2 linked regions of the Teredinibacter turnerae T7901 genome follow. The protein of the gene in region 2 interacts with the protein of the main gene of each other region in a pairwise test. Links are inferred from orthologs where the notes say so. Each region holds a gene or a part of one and is shown on either strand. Other genes may lie near its edges.

The links.
Region 1: the proteins of TERTU_RS11695 (region 2) and tusA interact in binary tests that used the Escherichia coli proteins (3 or more experiments, as listed by UniProt). The link is inferred for Teredinibacter turnerae T7901 from one-to-one orthologs.

Annotation. Positions count from the first base shown.
Region 1 is NC_012997.1:1,181,538-1,188,126, reverse strand. The notes cover bases 2,440-5,294. They hold tusA (sulfurtransferase TusA), read right to left. Parts: upstream 4,061-5,294; coding sequence 3,818-4,060; downstream 2,440-3,817. Other genes in these bases: rlmM (23S rRNA (cytidine(2498)-2'-O)-methyltransferase RlmM), read right to left, coding at 4,492-5,294; TERTU_RS04985 (antibiotic biosynthesis monooxygenase family protein), read left to right, coding at 4,190-4,471; TERTU_RS04995 (hypothetical protein), read left to right, coding at 2,871-3,578; TERTU_RS05000 (elongation factor P hydroxylase), read right to left, coding at 2,440-2,675. Outside these bases: TERTU_RS05015 (class I SAM-dependent methyltransferase), read right to left, coding at 1-75; TERTU_RS05010 (4-phosphoerythronate dehydrogenase), read right to left, coding at 72-1,184; TERTU_RS05005 (5'-3' exonuclease), read right to left, coding at 1,207-2,112; more of TERTU_RS05000, read right to left, coding at 2,109-2,439; more of rlmM, read right to left, coding at 5,295-5,544; TERTU_RS04975 (alpha/beta family hydrolase), read right to left, coding at 5,566-6,231; TERTU_RS04970 (YheU family protein), read right to left, coding at 6,240-6,476; TERTU_RS04965 (glycine cleavage system transcriptional repressor), read left to right, coding at 6,581-6,589. UniProt on the Escherichia coli protein: Sulfur carrier protein involved in sulfur trafficking in the cell. Part of a sulfur-relay system required for 2-thiolation during synthesis of 2-thiouridine of the modified wobble base 5-methylaminomethyl-2-thiouridine (mnm(5)s(2)U) in tRNA.
Region 2 is NC_012997.1:2,914,815-2,921,327, forward strand. Bases 2,660-5,438 are described here. They hold TERTU_RS11695 (IscS subfamily cysteine desulfurase), read right to left. Parts: upstream 4,748-5,438; coding sequence 3,572-4,747; downstream 2,660-3,571. Other genes in these bases: sufB (Fe-S cluster assembly protein SufB), read right to left, coding at 2,660-3,529; iscR (Fe-S cluster assembly transcriptional regulator IscR), read right to left, coding at 4,772-5,266; trmJ (tRNA (cytosine(32)/uridine(32)-2'-O)-methyltransferase TrmJ), read right to left, coding at 5,352-5,438. Also shown: Fe-S cluster assembly protein SufD, read right to left, coding at 1-1,304; Fe-S cluster assembly ATPase SufC, read right to left, coding at 1,304-2,062; more of sufB, read right to left, coding at 2,090-2,659; more of trmJ, read right to left, coding at 5,439-6,137; TERTU_RS11710 (inositol monophosphatase family protein), read left to right, coding at 6,288-6,513. UniProt on the Escherichia coli protein: Master enzyme that delivers sulfur to a number of partners involved in Fe-S cluster assembly, tRNA modification or cofactor biosynthesis. Catalyzes the removal of elemental sulfur from cysteine to produce alanine.

The sequences.
Region 1 (6,589 bases), 1.7 Mb from region 2 along the record:
CCCCACGCCCGCGAATGGATTGACCAGCCAGCCGATCCGCAATGCGCGCGCTGGCGCAACTCGTGCGGTACTCATTTCGCACTGTCCAGCGAAAACCCCAGCGCCGTGACATTCGCGGGTATCTGCGCGGATGTCAGTTGATAGTGGCTGAATTCACGGCGCACCGGGTAACCTTTGCGCAAAGCATCGAAACCGGCGGGTAGCTGATCCAGTTGGTCTCGCAATGCCTTATCGTCCCGGGTGATCGGGTGGGTTGCCAAAATTGCGGTGACGAGATCATCCGCGTCCAGCGGCTCGGCAGCGCCGTATGCCTGCGCTTTGACAGCCGCGACACGCGCCGATCGTTCGGTTGCGTTAACACCGAGAAACTCAGCGAGCGCCTCATAGATCATGAGCGACCCGTTAGTCTTGCCTTCGAAACTGTAACCGGCGATATGCGGGGTCGCGATTTTCACCAGAGGCGCCAACTCTGCATCAATCGCCGGCTCGCCCTCCCATACATCCAGCACCACCGACAAATGGTTACTGTTGTCCCCCTGTAAATAGGCTTTCAACGCGCGGTTGTCGATAACCTCCCCGCGCCCGGCATTCAGCAACAAGGCGCCGTCGCGCATAGCGCGGAAAAACGGTGTGCTCAGCATGTGGTGTGTGGGGTATGGACCGCTACGCGTGAGCGGCGTATGAACGCAAATGACATCGCAGGTGAACAGCGCGTCCCAATCTGCGAGGTCCGCATTCTGGTCTTGCGTAAGAAACGGATCGTAACAAACACAGGTCACACCCATTCCGGTGAGCGCGCGATGTAAGCTGCCGCCCACGTTACCGCAGCCAATAATGCCAACCCGAATATCCCGCGCGAGATACCCCAGATGTGCGAGGGCCGCTAGATCGTATTGCACCACGCCCTGGGCATTGCAGCCAGGCGCGCTGGCAAACCGGATTCCGGCTTCGGCCAGAAATTCTTTGTCCAGATGATCGGTTCCGATAGTACAGGTGCCGACAAACTTTACTTTGCTACCCGTCAGCAGATCTGCGTTGACGCGAGTAACAGAGCGCACCAGCAGTGCATCCGCCTCGGCCACATCTGCAGAACTGATCTCGCGGCCGGGTTTACGGATAATTTCGCCAAGATCGCCAAACAGGGCGTCCGCCAGTGGAATATTTTCATCAACAACAATTTTCATGGAGTATCCAAATACCTGTTTATCAAATTTCATTAAAAACCGAGTGTACAGACGTGCGAAATCCCGCCCCAAGACCCAGTTCATCAATAGTCGTGTCCAGCGCGGGCAAGTCGACAGGGCGACGCGTCACCCGGAATCGGGCCCCTAGCGGCGCGTCTGAAGCAACGCGGGCCAATTGGCGAGAAAGCTCAATCTGCGCCTCAGCGGCAGCGAGCTTATCCCCCAGCTTTGCCGCTCCGCGAATTGCACATTTTGCAACGCGATTGTAGTTGCGGCGTATCTCCCGCCAGCTACCAAACTCGGCTAACAGCGCCGCGGCGGTTTTCCCGCCGATACCCGCGACACCGGGAATGTCGTCTGACGGGTCGCCCACCAGCGCAAGGAAGTCTGCCATCTGCTCAGGGTATATGCCGTATTTCGCAAAAATCGCGTCGCTGTCCAGAGGTTCCCTGTCGGGAAAGTCCCAGAGCGTATCGCGCGCTGTGCGAATAATCTGGCTGAGATCCTTATCGCGCGATACAACGCATACCGACAAACCCCGCTTGCGGCTTTTCGCTGCCAGAGTTGCGATAAGGTCGTCGGCTTCGAAGCGCGGCGAGGCATAGGTTGCAAGGCCATAAGCGGCACTCAGCCCTTTGCAGGCAGCGAGCTGAAACGCGAGGCTTTCGTCCGGTAGCGCACGACTGGCTTTGTAGCCAGGGTATAGCTCGTTGCGAAAACAGGACGTTAGGCTCTCATCAAAACAACAAGCAATATACTTGGGCCTTACCGCCTTGAGAAACCGCAACAGCCAGCGCCCATACCCATACACCGCGGCCGTAGGCTGGTGCTCTCGGCCCCACCAATTATCGGGCAGGGAAAAGTAATACCGGAAGATATAAATGGAGGCATCGATCAGGTAAACGGTGTCGGACTGGGCAACACTCACGCGAAACTATCCAGTTCCTGTGGGCTATAGGCGTCGGCATCCAGATAGTTTTCGCCACCAAAATAACGAGCAAGCGCAGCGGCGAAATGTTTCGCGCGCGCCTGTAAACCCGTTGCACAGTATGCATGTACTTGCGCCAGAATCGCACGTTTGAACGCTGACGACGCCCCCATTCCCGCCATTAAATTGTCGGCACTGACGCGGAATCGGCAGGCACAGGCTTTGTGAAATATCCACTCCAGCGCTTGCGGCTTGACCTCGACCTTTTCAAACAAGGCCTGCTGCGCTGCGCTGCGGCCATCTGGCGCATACCAGTAGCCATAATCCACTTGCGCGAGTCGTTGCGGCCCGGCAATGCACCAGTGGCTCACTTCGTGCAAGGCGCTAGAGAAGTAATCCTGAGTAAAGACGATCGTGTTGACATCGCGCCCGCCGCCTCGCGGCAGGTAAATGGGTTCTTCACCTTGGCCTTCCAGGCAGGTGTTGTATTCTGAGTCGAGGAAGCATTGATTGAACAGTTCGACCAGCACCGCAGCGCTGTGAATAGTGGTGATGCAGGACATGAAAAGAATTACCTTGAGTGCCTGTGGTCGAATTAAATAGATAGCCGAGCAGTTGCTAAGTCACCTAAAAGAAATCTATAGCAAGCTATTGTGTTATCAGTGAAGTGCATATACTGTATATCGTGATGGTTCTTAAAATCATCGTGTCCTAAGCGCCATAGTGGTGTGCCTGGACCTCAACCTGGAGGTGGTATTATGAAGACCTCAAACCCTGGTCACAACTCAGATAACGTGATCGATCTCTTCACAGGGAAGCCCTACTCTTCGGCTAACGACAGCCGCATCATTCGTCTCTCCCCCGAACTCGACGGTCTGGAAATGCTTTACTCCAATGAAGCCAGCGAGGACAAATTTTTCAGCTTGAAAATTCTGTGCTGGGGACTCCGTGCGAATGGCGAGGTTGTGGGCCTTGTGCCCTGGCTCGACGACCTGGTGCCCTGTCCGGATATCGAAGATCCACTCAACGGCGCCTGGGAAGGGTATTACGACCCCGGTATCGATGAATTGTTTTTTGAACCACCCATCCACAAAATTGTGGAGCTGGAAACAGCCGCGGAATATTACGAAGTTCAGTGTGATAATCCGTACGATGTGGTGCAGGAAATTCCCGACACCATCGGCACCCACGCTGTACTTTCCGGTAGTGACGAGCACAGCTTGACGCTACAGGAAGTCGTTAGCTGGCGCTTGTTCAACGACGGAACTGTATGCGGCATGCTGGTCGATGAGAAAAAAGTGGAAAGCACGCCTGTGCTGCCGGGTGATAGCTGTTTATACCCGGCCCAGACCCAGCAAAAATTCCGCTATTTTTTCCAGCACCACATTGCCAACAAAATCAAATCTCAAGACCCGGAGGCACTCGCAGCCATCTCGCTGCTGGTCGAAGAGTCTTCTCAGGGCTGATACCAGCCCGAGTAGTCATTACTGACTGCGACACACAACTCCGTGATCTTCGGAGGCTCCCGCTGACTTCTGCAACGATGCGCCGTTATGCAAGCGTAATGCGCTTGCGGCGCAATAACCTCGAAGTACGATAGTAAAGTCCCATGCGGGTCACGTTGGCGTGGCGCAGGTCTGCGTGAGCAGAATCGTCTTACTGAGGCCGCAACAACCCATACCCCACGCAGCCACCTCACGCCTGATCAACCCTTGCGCACCAAAAACCGGTACTCATCGTCCTGCTGAGCGACCGCCACCAGCTCATGGCTCAAAAACTCACAAAAGCGGGCTATGTCCCGCTGCGTCGACGGGTCTGTTGCCAAAACCTCAATAACATCGCCAGACGCCGCATCTCGCACCGCATTGTGTAACATCATCACGGGTTCAGGGCATAAAAGCCCGCGCGCATCTATGGAATGCTGGTAGGTTTGATCAGAATGTGTCATTTTTTAAACCATTTATTCTGTTCACGAGAATTTATTCACGAATCGTTGATATGCCTTTACCAAAAGGGAAAACGAACTGGAGTATATTGCCCCAACGCGTGTTCCAAACCATAACAAAGGCGCCTCTCTATGATCCATGTGCTTATCGAACGTCACCTTCACGAAGGACAACTTGCCACCTATCTCGACCAGGCCAAACGGGCTCTACAACATACCTACGCTGTGCCCGGGTTTATCTCCGGTGAGGCCTTCTACGACTTAAACGATGAGAATCACCGTCTCCTGCTGTGCAAATGGAAAAGCCTTGAAAGCTGGCAACGCTGGCTGCAAAGCTCGGAGCGTCTTGAAATTTTGAGCCCGGTCCACGCCATACTGACACAGCCAGAAAAGATCACCTTACTCGACAATTAACCTTGCTCATTTTGGCAACGTCAGCGCAACTCAAGATGCCCGGTGACTTCCTCACGATCGTGATACAGCTGCTTAAATCGCAGTCTGTAATCGCGCCCTGCCGCAAGTAAACGCAGCTCGATTTGCTCGCGGCAACGCAGGACTTCTTTGTAACGTTGTTTCATCGGTAATTTGAGATTGAAAACGGCTTCGCGAAACCAGCTGTTTTCCGCCCAGCTGGCGATCATATCCGCTACCCGTGCAGGCTTGTCGGCAATATCGCAAACAAGCCAGTCCACAGGTTTAGGAGGGTGGTAAGCGAAGCCGTCTACCTGACGGTGCGTCACCTGCCCACCTTCCATTAAAGTTGGTGCCATTGGCCCGTTATCGACCGCATCCACAAACATACTGCGCGCCACCAACTGCCAAGTCCAACCGCCTGGCGCAGCACCCAGATCCACAGCCTTCATACTCGGGGCCAAACGCGTGTCCCACTCGCTAGCAGGGATAAAGTGATGCCATGCTTCTTCGAGCTTCAGAGTCGCCCGACTCGGGGCTTCGCGGGGAAACTTAAGCCGCGCAACGCCACCGGCCCAGCGCGGGCGCTGCCGCCGCGGGCAAACCCCAATAAATCCTTCACTGCCAGACAACAATAAAAGAACACCCAACCAGTCTGAGCCTTTTGCCAGTGGCAATTGCCGCTTTAGGTGACTGCCAACCCCACGGGTTAACTTGCTCAGGGCTTTACCCTCGTTGCTATCCACATTCAGAAAGAGCAAATCGGCAACCTCCTGGATGTGACCACTGAACGCCGCCTTAAATTGATTTTGCAACGGGCTCACCCGGTCATCAGCAGGTAAGCCGCTGATTGCGCCAGCGGAGACAAACCAGTCGCGTACAAAAACCAGCTCGTCGAACACGACGGCATTTATACAACGCAGCAATTCAGCACCGTCGTCCACCACGAATTGCACATACCCCTGACCATCGCGTGCTTTGGGGTAACCGTGTACTCCGTGGGTTGCCGTTACATCAACCAGCTCAGCCGCCAGTTCTTTCTCAAAGCCAGTACGGCAGAGCGCTACCAATTCCAAAATTGTCTCCAGTAAAATTTTTTAGCGGGATGTTGTTTGAACGAAAGTCGCGGAGGCGCTTGCCGCCTCTGCAATCAGCTGCAACTGCGTGCGACCCGATTTTTTTAGCGGTTTATAATCGTGGTCGCCCGAGTCTAGCCACATGACGTTGGTATGTGCACCTAAATCATAGCCCGTCACTTCCTGCGGCTTGCCAAACGGGTCGCGGGTACCTTGAAGGATCAACAACGGCTTTTGCAGCCCGCTCAGGTGCGCAGTACGCAACGAGTCGGGTTTAGCGGGGGGGTGAAACGGATAACCGTAAGCGATCCCTCCCGCAACGGCTGAGTCTGAGTGCACGGCCAACCACTCCGACGCGGCACGACCGCCCATAGATTTGCCTGCGACGTAAATCGGCAAGGTTGTTTGCTCCCGGGCAGCGGCAATCATTGCGCTCCAGGTCTCCAGCAGCACCGGCATCCGATTCGGCGGTGGTTTTCCCTCTCCGCGTCGGCGCCGTGCCATATAGGGGAACTCGAAGCGGACAACGTGTAATCCTGCAGCAGCGAGCGCGCTAGCCATTTCCCCCATGAAAGGCGAGTCCATCCCCAACCCGGCGCCATGGGCCAGGACTACCAAGGCACGCGGCCTAGCGGGAGTGTCGACTATTACGGGGAAATCACCCCACTGGGTGCAGGTGTCGGACATCGGACTGTTCAGGCGGTTTCTGTGGCAGGCGGTTGGTAATCGCGCTTGTTCACCAGGTTCACAGATTCTGATTCCTCATCGAACACGATAAGCACCTCACCCATAATAACTTGCGGCATGAGCGCTTCCACTTTGTCGGCCAGAGACAGTTCATGTTCGCCATAATCGGTGCCCTCGCGCGTAATATAGCCTTCAATCACGCCGCGCAGGGCTTCTTCTGTGAGCCTTTCAGGAGGAATAATCATGATGCAAACTCGCCTCTACCACTTTTGCGCGCAAATAATACGCTTATTGGTCTCGCAAAAGATATAATCCACGTTGGTGATTAATCCAGCGAACCAGAATAACTATGAATACA
Region 2 (6,513 bases):
AGGCGCTCATCCCGCGCGAACATTCTCGCCATGATCGGTCGTAAATAATCCGCCACAGGGGCCAGTCGAATATCGTTTATCAGTTCATTGATAAAACCAAAACTCAACATCACCCGCGCCTCCTCGGCCGACACGCCACGGGTTTGCATATAGTGCAAGGCGGTAGAATCGAGCTGCGCGACAGTCGCGCCGTGGGCGCACTGAACATCGTCAGCATAAATTTCCAGCTCAGGCTTGGTGTCCACTTCCGCTTTATTGCTGGTCAGCAAGTTTTTGTTGCTGAGCTGCGCGTAAGTTTTTTGTGCATCGGGGTGAATGTGAATACGACCGTTAAATACCGCTTTGGATTCGTCAGCCACTATACCGCGAAATATTTCGTTGCTGGTGCAATGTGGAACCGCATGTTCAATACACGTATGAAAATCCACCAGCTGCTTGTTGCGCGGCAGGTAAACGCCCTGCATGTCACAGTGAGCGCCCTCACCACGATGATTAACAACTAAATCCAGACGCTTGAGCACACTGCCCAGCGCAATATAGAAACTGTTAAACGTGGCGCATCGCCCTAAATTTGCGTGAACTCCACCAATATGCGGCACAGTCTCGGCTTCGAGATTTAGCCGGTAGTAGTCGAATTTTGCATTGTCCCCAACAAGGAACTCGTTGAGGCTATTAACAAAAACGTTCGCCACGCCGTCACCACCAGCAAACTGCTCTATTAAAGTGGCCTGGCTGCTCTCACCCATGTCTACTAGCACGCGGAGCACGGCTGACTGCTGTTGTTCGCTTTCGCTGTGCAAATGTAAAATCTGTATCGGTGTCAACAGCAGCGTATTCGCCCGAACTTTCAGGTATACGCCCTCGTTGACCTGCGCACTGTTCGCCACCGCAAAAAAATGTTTTTCGCCAACGACCGCAGAATTCAACGCGCACGAGATAGACGCTTGTTGTTCAGCTGTCGCCAGGGAAAAAGGCGTAAGCTCCACACCATCGGGTAACCCCTCTAGCTCGCTGGATAAATCCGCGCAATAAACGCCATTCACAAACACCAGCTTCAACGCATCCAAACCTTCAATTTGATGCGCGGAATCCCACACTGCGGCATCCGGGCTTGCCTGATTGGATTGCTCCAGGAAGCGACCGTCGTCCAGCACCCGCAAGCTCGTGTACTTCCAGGCTTCGGTCTTGCGTCCAGGTTGCGTAAAACCCAGCACATTATTGCGCCCCTGCTGGTTAACTGCCGCCAACCAATCCAGGCTGCCTACTTGCTGCGCCGTTGAGAGCTGTTGAATCAGGTTCGCCATTACACTGCCCCGCTTAATGACGGGTCGAGCCAGCCGTACCCTTTTTCCTCCAGCTCAAGCGCAAGGGATTTATCACCGGATTTAATAATCTTACCCTTGGCCAGAACATGAACAAAATCCGGCTCGATATAATTGAGTAGCCGCTGATAGTGGGTTACCACAATAAACGAGCGGTCTGCACTGCGCAGCGCGTTCACACCATCGGCGACCACTTGCAGCGCATCGATGTCGAGGCCTGAGTCAGTTTCATCCAAAATACATAACTTTGGCTGCAGCAACATCATTTGCATAATTTCGTTGCGTTTTTTCTCGCCACCGGAAAAGCCTTCGTTGACGCCCCGCTTTAAAAAGTTCTGGTCGAGGTTTACCGCTTTACAGTACTCGCGAGCCATTTTCATAAAACTCACGGAATCCAACGCCGGTTCACCACGATGCTCGCGCACCGCATCTACCGCGGCCTTCATAAACTCCATATTGCTCACACCGGGAATTTCCACCGGGTATTGAAAAGCGAGGAAAAGCCCCTCTCGCGCGCGCTCTTCGGTATCCAGCGCCAATAAATCCTTACCCAGAAAGCCCACGGAACCTTCCGTAACTTCGTAGCCATCGCGGCCAGAAAGCACATGCCCCGTGGTACTTTTACCGGAGCCATTTGGCCCCATGATCGCGTGAACTTCGCCGGGTTTAATTTCCAGGCTTAGCCCTTGCAGAATAGATTTATCTTCGACAGACGCGTGTAGATTTTTAATTGACAGCATATTTTCGCTCATTCTTCCAATATGGAATCAACCAACAGAGCCTTCAAGGCTCACCTCGAGAAGCTTTCCAGCTTCTACCGCAAACTCCATCGGTAATTCTTTAAATACTTCTTTACAAAAACCGTTAACAATCATGGAAACAGCTTTCTCTTCGTCGATGCCGCGCTGCTTACACAGGTAAAGCTGATCATCACTGACTTTCGATGTGGTTGCTTCGTGCTCCACCACCGCCGACGGGTTTTTGCTCTCGATATACGGAAATGTATGTGCAGCACATTTATCGCCAATCAACAGCGAATCACACTGCGTGTAATTGCGCGCACCTGAAGCGCCCGGATTCATTCGCACCAGCCCACGATAGGCGTTGGAACTTTTGCCAGCAGAAATCCCCTTCGAGATAATCGTTGAACGGGTATTTTTGCCGAGATGTATCATTTTGGTGCCGGTATCGGCCTGCTGATAATTGTTGGTAAGCGCCACGGAATAAAATTCGCCAACACTGTTATCGCCTTTCAACACGCAGCTGGGGTATTTCCAGGTGACCGACGAACCGGTTTCAACTTGCGTCCAGGAAATACGTGAATTGGTGTGCGCCACGCCGCGCTTGGTCACAAAGTTATAAATACCACCGCGACCCTGCTCGTCACCCGGGTACCAGTTCTGTACAGTCGAGTACTTGATGTACGCGTTGTCCAGCGCCACCAGCTCTACAACCGCAGCGTGCAATTGATTTTCATCGCGCATGGGTGCAGTACAGCCTTCCAGGTAACTCACCTGACTGCCTTCGTCTGCGATGATCAACGTGCGCTCGAACTGGCCGGTTTTCGATTCGTTGATACGAAAATAAGTCGACAGCTCCATCGGGCAGCGCACCCCTTTCGGGATATACACAAAAGAACCATCACTAAATACCGCACAGTTTAGCGCTGCGTAGAAATTGTCTTTTTGCGGCACCACACTGCCAAGATATTTCTGTACCAGCTCCGGATATTCGTGCACCGCTTCCGAAATAGAACAGAAAATTACGCCCGCTTCTTTCAGGTTTTCCCGAAAGGTCGTGCCCACAGACACTGAGTCAAACACAGCATCAACAGCAACACCCGCCAGCGCGGCCTGCTCGTGCAGAGGAATGCCCAGTTTGTTGTATGTTTCGAGTAATTGCGGGTCGACTTCATCCAGACTTTTCGGCTTGTCGGCCATGCTTTTCGGCGCGGAAAAATAGGAAACTTCGTTAAAGTCGATTTTTGGGTAATGCACATGCGCCCATTCCGGCTCCTGCATATCGAGCCAGGCATGGTACGCCTTCAAACGCCAGTCGAGCATCCACTGGGGCTCGTTTTTTTTGCTGGAAATGAAGCGGATAACGTCTTCATCGAGACCGGGAGGCAATGTATCCGATTCAATATCGGTCACAAAACCTGCGGCATATTCTTTTTTAATCAGGTGATCAATTTGTTCCTGAGACATAGTAAAACACCCTCACCGTTGATGCTGGTGAAAAATTCAGGCTTAAAAGGGATTAGAGGCAATGCTGGACTCGCCGCGCAATTTGCTTACTGTGTCGCACACAGTCTGCGCAGCAAAATCAACATCATCTTCCGTGGTGTAGCGTCCGAAACTGAAGCGGATCGAACTGTGCGCAAGTGCGTCACTGACACCAATCACTTTCAAGACATAAGAAGGTTCAACACTAAACGAGGTACAGGCAGAACCGGTGGATACCGCCAGATCGCGTAGCGACATCAGCAGCGCCTCACCGTCAACGCCGGAAAAACTGACGTTGGCATTTCCGGCAACCCGGTGATCCATTGATCCGTTCACCTGCCAGCCAGAAAGCCCGCACAAACCGTTGAGGAAGCGATTACGCAACCAGAGAATCCGGGCATTTTCTTCGCCCAGGGATTCCCCGACGATTTTCGCTGCTGCGCCCATTCCGACAATCTGATGGGTTGGCAAGGTACCTGAACGCATTCCACGCTCGTGGCCACCGCCGTGAATCTGTGCAGCGAGTTTTAGCTGCGACTTGCGGCGCACATAGAGTGCACCAATGCCTTTGGGGCCATAAAACTTGTGCGCAGAAAACGACATTAAATCAGCGCCGAGTTCGCCCACATCAATCTTTATTTTGCCAGCCGCCTGCGCTGCATCCACATGCAGTAAAACACCCTGCTCCCGGCAGATACGCGCAATGGCATCTATCTCGTTAACCACGCCGATCTCATTATTAACGAACATAACAGAAACCAGCCGCGTATTCGGTTGCAACGCGGATGCCACCATATCGGCGGTAACTCGGCCATCCCGCCCGGGCTGCAGGTAGGTAACCTTGTAACCCTGGCTTTCAAGATGTTTAAAGCAATCCAGCACAGCCTTATGCTCGATCAACGAGGTAACAAAGTGCACGTCTGAAGGGCGTTCCAGTTCAGCCACGCCTTTGATCGCCAGGTTGTTGGATTCCGTGGCGCCACTGGTCCAGACGATTTCACGCGGGTCAGCCGCAACTAAATCAGCCAGCTCGCCGCGAGCAACTTCAACTGCCTCTTCTGCTTTCCAGCCGTACATATGTGAACGCGATGCTGGATTTGCAAAATTACCCGCCATCGTCAGACAACCCATCATCGCTTCGGCGACGCGGTCATCCACGGGTGTGGTCGCGGCATAGTCGAGATAAACTGGTTTACGCATACTTTGTTAGTTTTAAGGCTCTGTCTAATTGGAAGCCGATATCATTCTGGGATCAGGCTCCACGCTTGTCATATTGCCTGCCTGGCGCTCTTCCTGCCGCAATGCAGCCTGTTGCACGTCGTGCCGATCAACAAGGCTCTGCAGGCTGATACCGCTTAGGAAGGTGTGAATCTGGTCGCTCAGATCGCACCATAAATAGTGCGTCAAGCACACATCGCCCTGGTTGCAGTTACCTGCGCCCCCACAACTGGTGGCATCGATGGACTCATTAACGGCATCGACGATCTGGGCAACGAACAGCTCAGACGCTTCGCGGCTGAGCTTGTAGCCGCCGCCGGGGCCACGAACGCTCGAAACCAGCGCGTTCTGGCGTAATTTGGCGAATAGCTGTTCCAAATACGAGAGTGATATACCCTGTCGCTTGGATATATCCGCGAGACTCACTGGACCACGCTGCGCGTGCAGTGCGAGATCTAACATGGCAGTGACCGCATAACGGCCTTTGGTAGTTAATCGCATAATGGCTCACCCTTGTGATTATGGCTTGATCATTATCGAATAACCGAGTAATGCGGTCAACTATTTACCCCGGACGTTTAATAGTCTAATTATCCACATTTTTGGAGAGGTTTTTCATCTTTTCGTCGGTATGATATATGTAATTCTGCACGGACGTGAGCATCCCGCGCAGAATATTCAACTCCATTTGATCCATACGAATACGATTAAACAGACGGCGCAACCGCGTTACCGTTTGACGAGGGTTATCCGGGTTTAAAAACTCCAGCTTAATCAGCGTGTCCTCTAGGTGGGCATAGTAGTGCTCCAATGCGCCATTGTCCGCTGGAGGCATATCCCAGTCGTCAAAATGGGGCGCCTTACCTTCCTGCGCGGTCAGTGCGGACATGCGGATCTCGTAGCAAATCACCTGCAACGCCGCTGAAATATTAAGCGCACTGTATTCCGGGTTGGACGGGATATGCACGTGGTAGTTGCACTTGTGCAGTTCCTCGTTCGTCAAACCGCGATCTTCACGACCGAACACCACTGCGACCGGGTGCTTGGCTGCCTCAAACCAACAGCGATCACCACACTCGCGCGGCGTGAGCAATGGCCAGGGAATTCGGCGTTCGCGCGCACTGGTACCGATAACCAGACCACAATCCGATATTGCCTCGTCAAGCGTGCTGACCACCCGTGCATTTTCAAGCACATCAGTCGCCCCCGCCGCGCGCCATACGGCTTTTTCTGCGGGAAACTCTTTCGGATCGACCAATACCAGCTCAGACAACCCCATGTTTTTCATGGCTCTGGCCGCTGCCCCAATGTTACCTGGATGCGTTGTGTTGACCATCACCATTCGAATATTTGGAAATTGGGGTTCTGCCATTACTAAAATCACCTGTACTCGCGAGGGCGCGAAGTGTACCAGAGCCGGGCCTTACAGAATAGCCGCGCCACCGGCTTGCTGGTATAATCTCGCCCCGACTCATCCCCTACAGCCCCTTTTGCGGGCATGTTCTTTATCAAGAGATTTACTATGGAACCCATGCTTACCGTTGCGTTGAAAGCAGCACGCAAAGCCGGCGAAATTATCGAGCAACAGTTCGAGCGGCTGGATTTAATCACCATTGAGGAAAAAGGCCGCAACGATTACGTGAGCGAAGTGGACAAGGCGTCCGAACGAGAAATTCTCTACCACCTGCAAAAAGCCTATCCGGACCACAGTTTTCTGGGCGAAGAAACTGGCAACTCCGGCGCCTTAA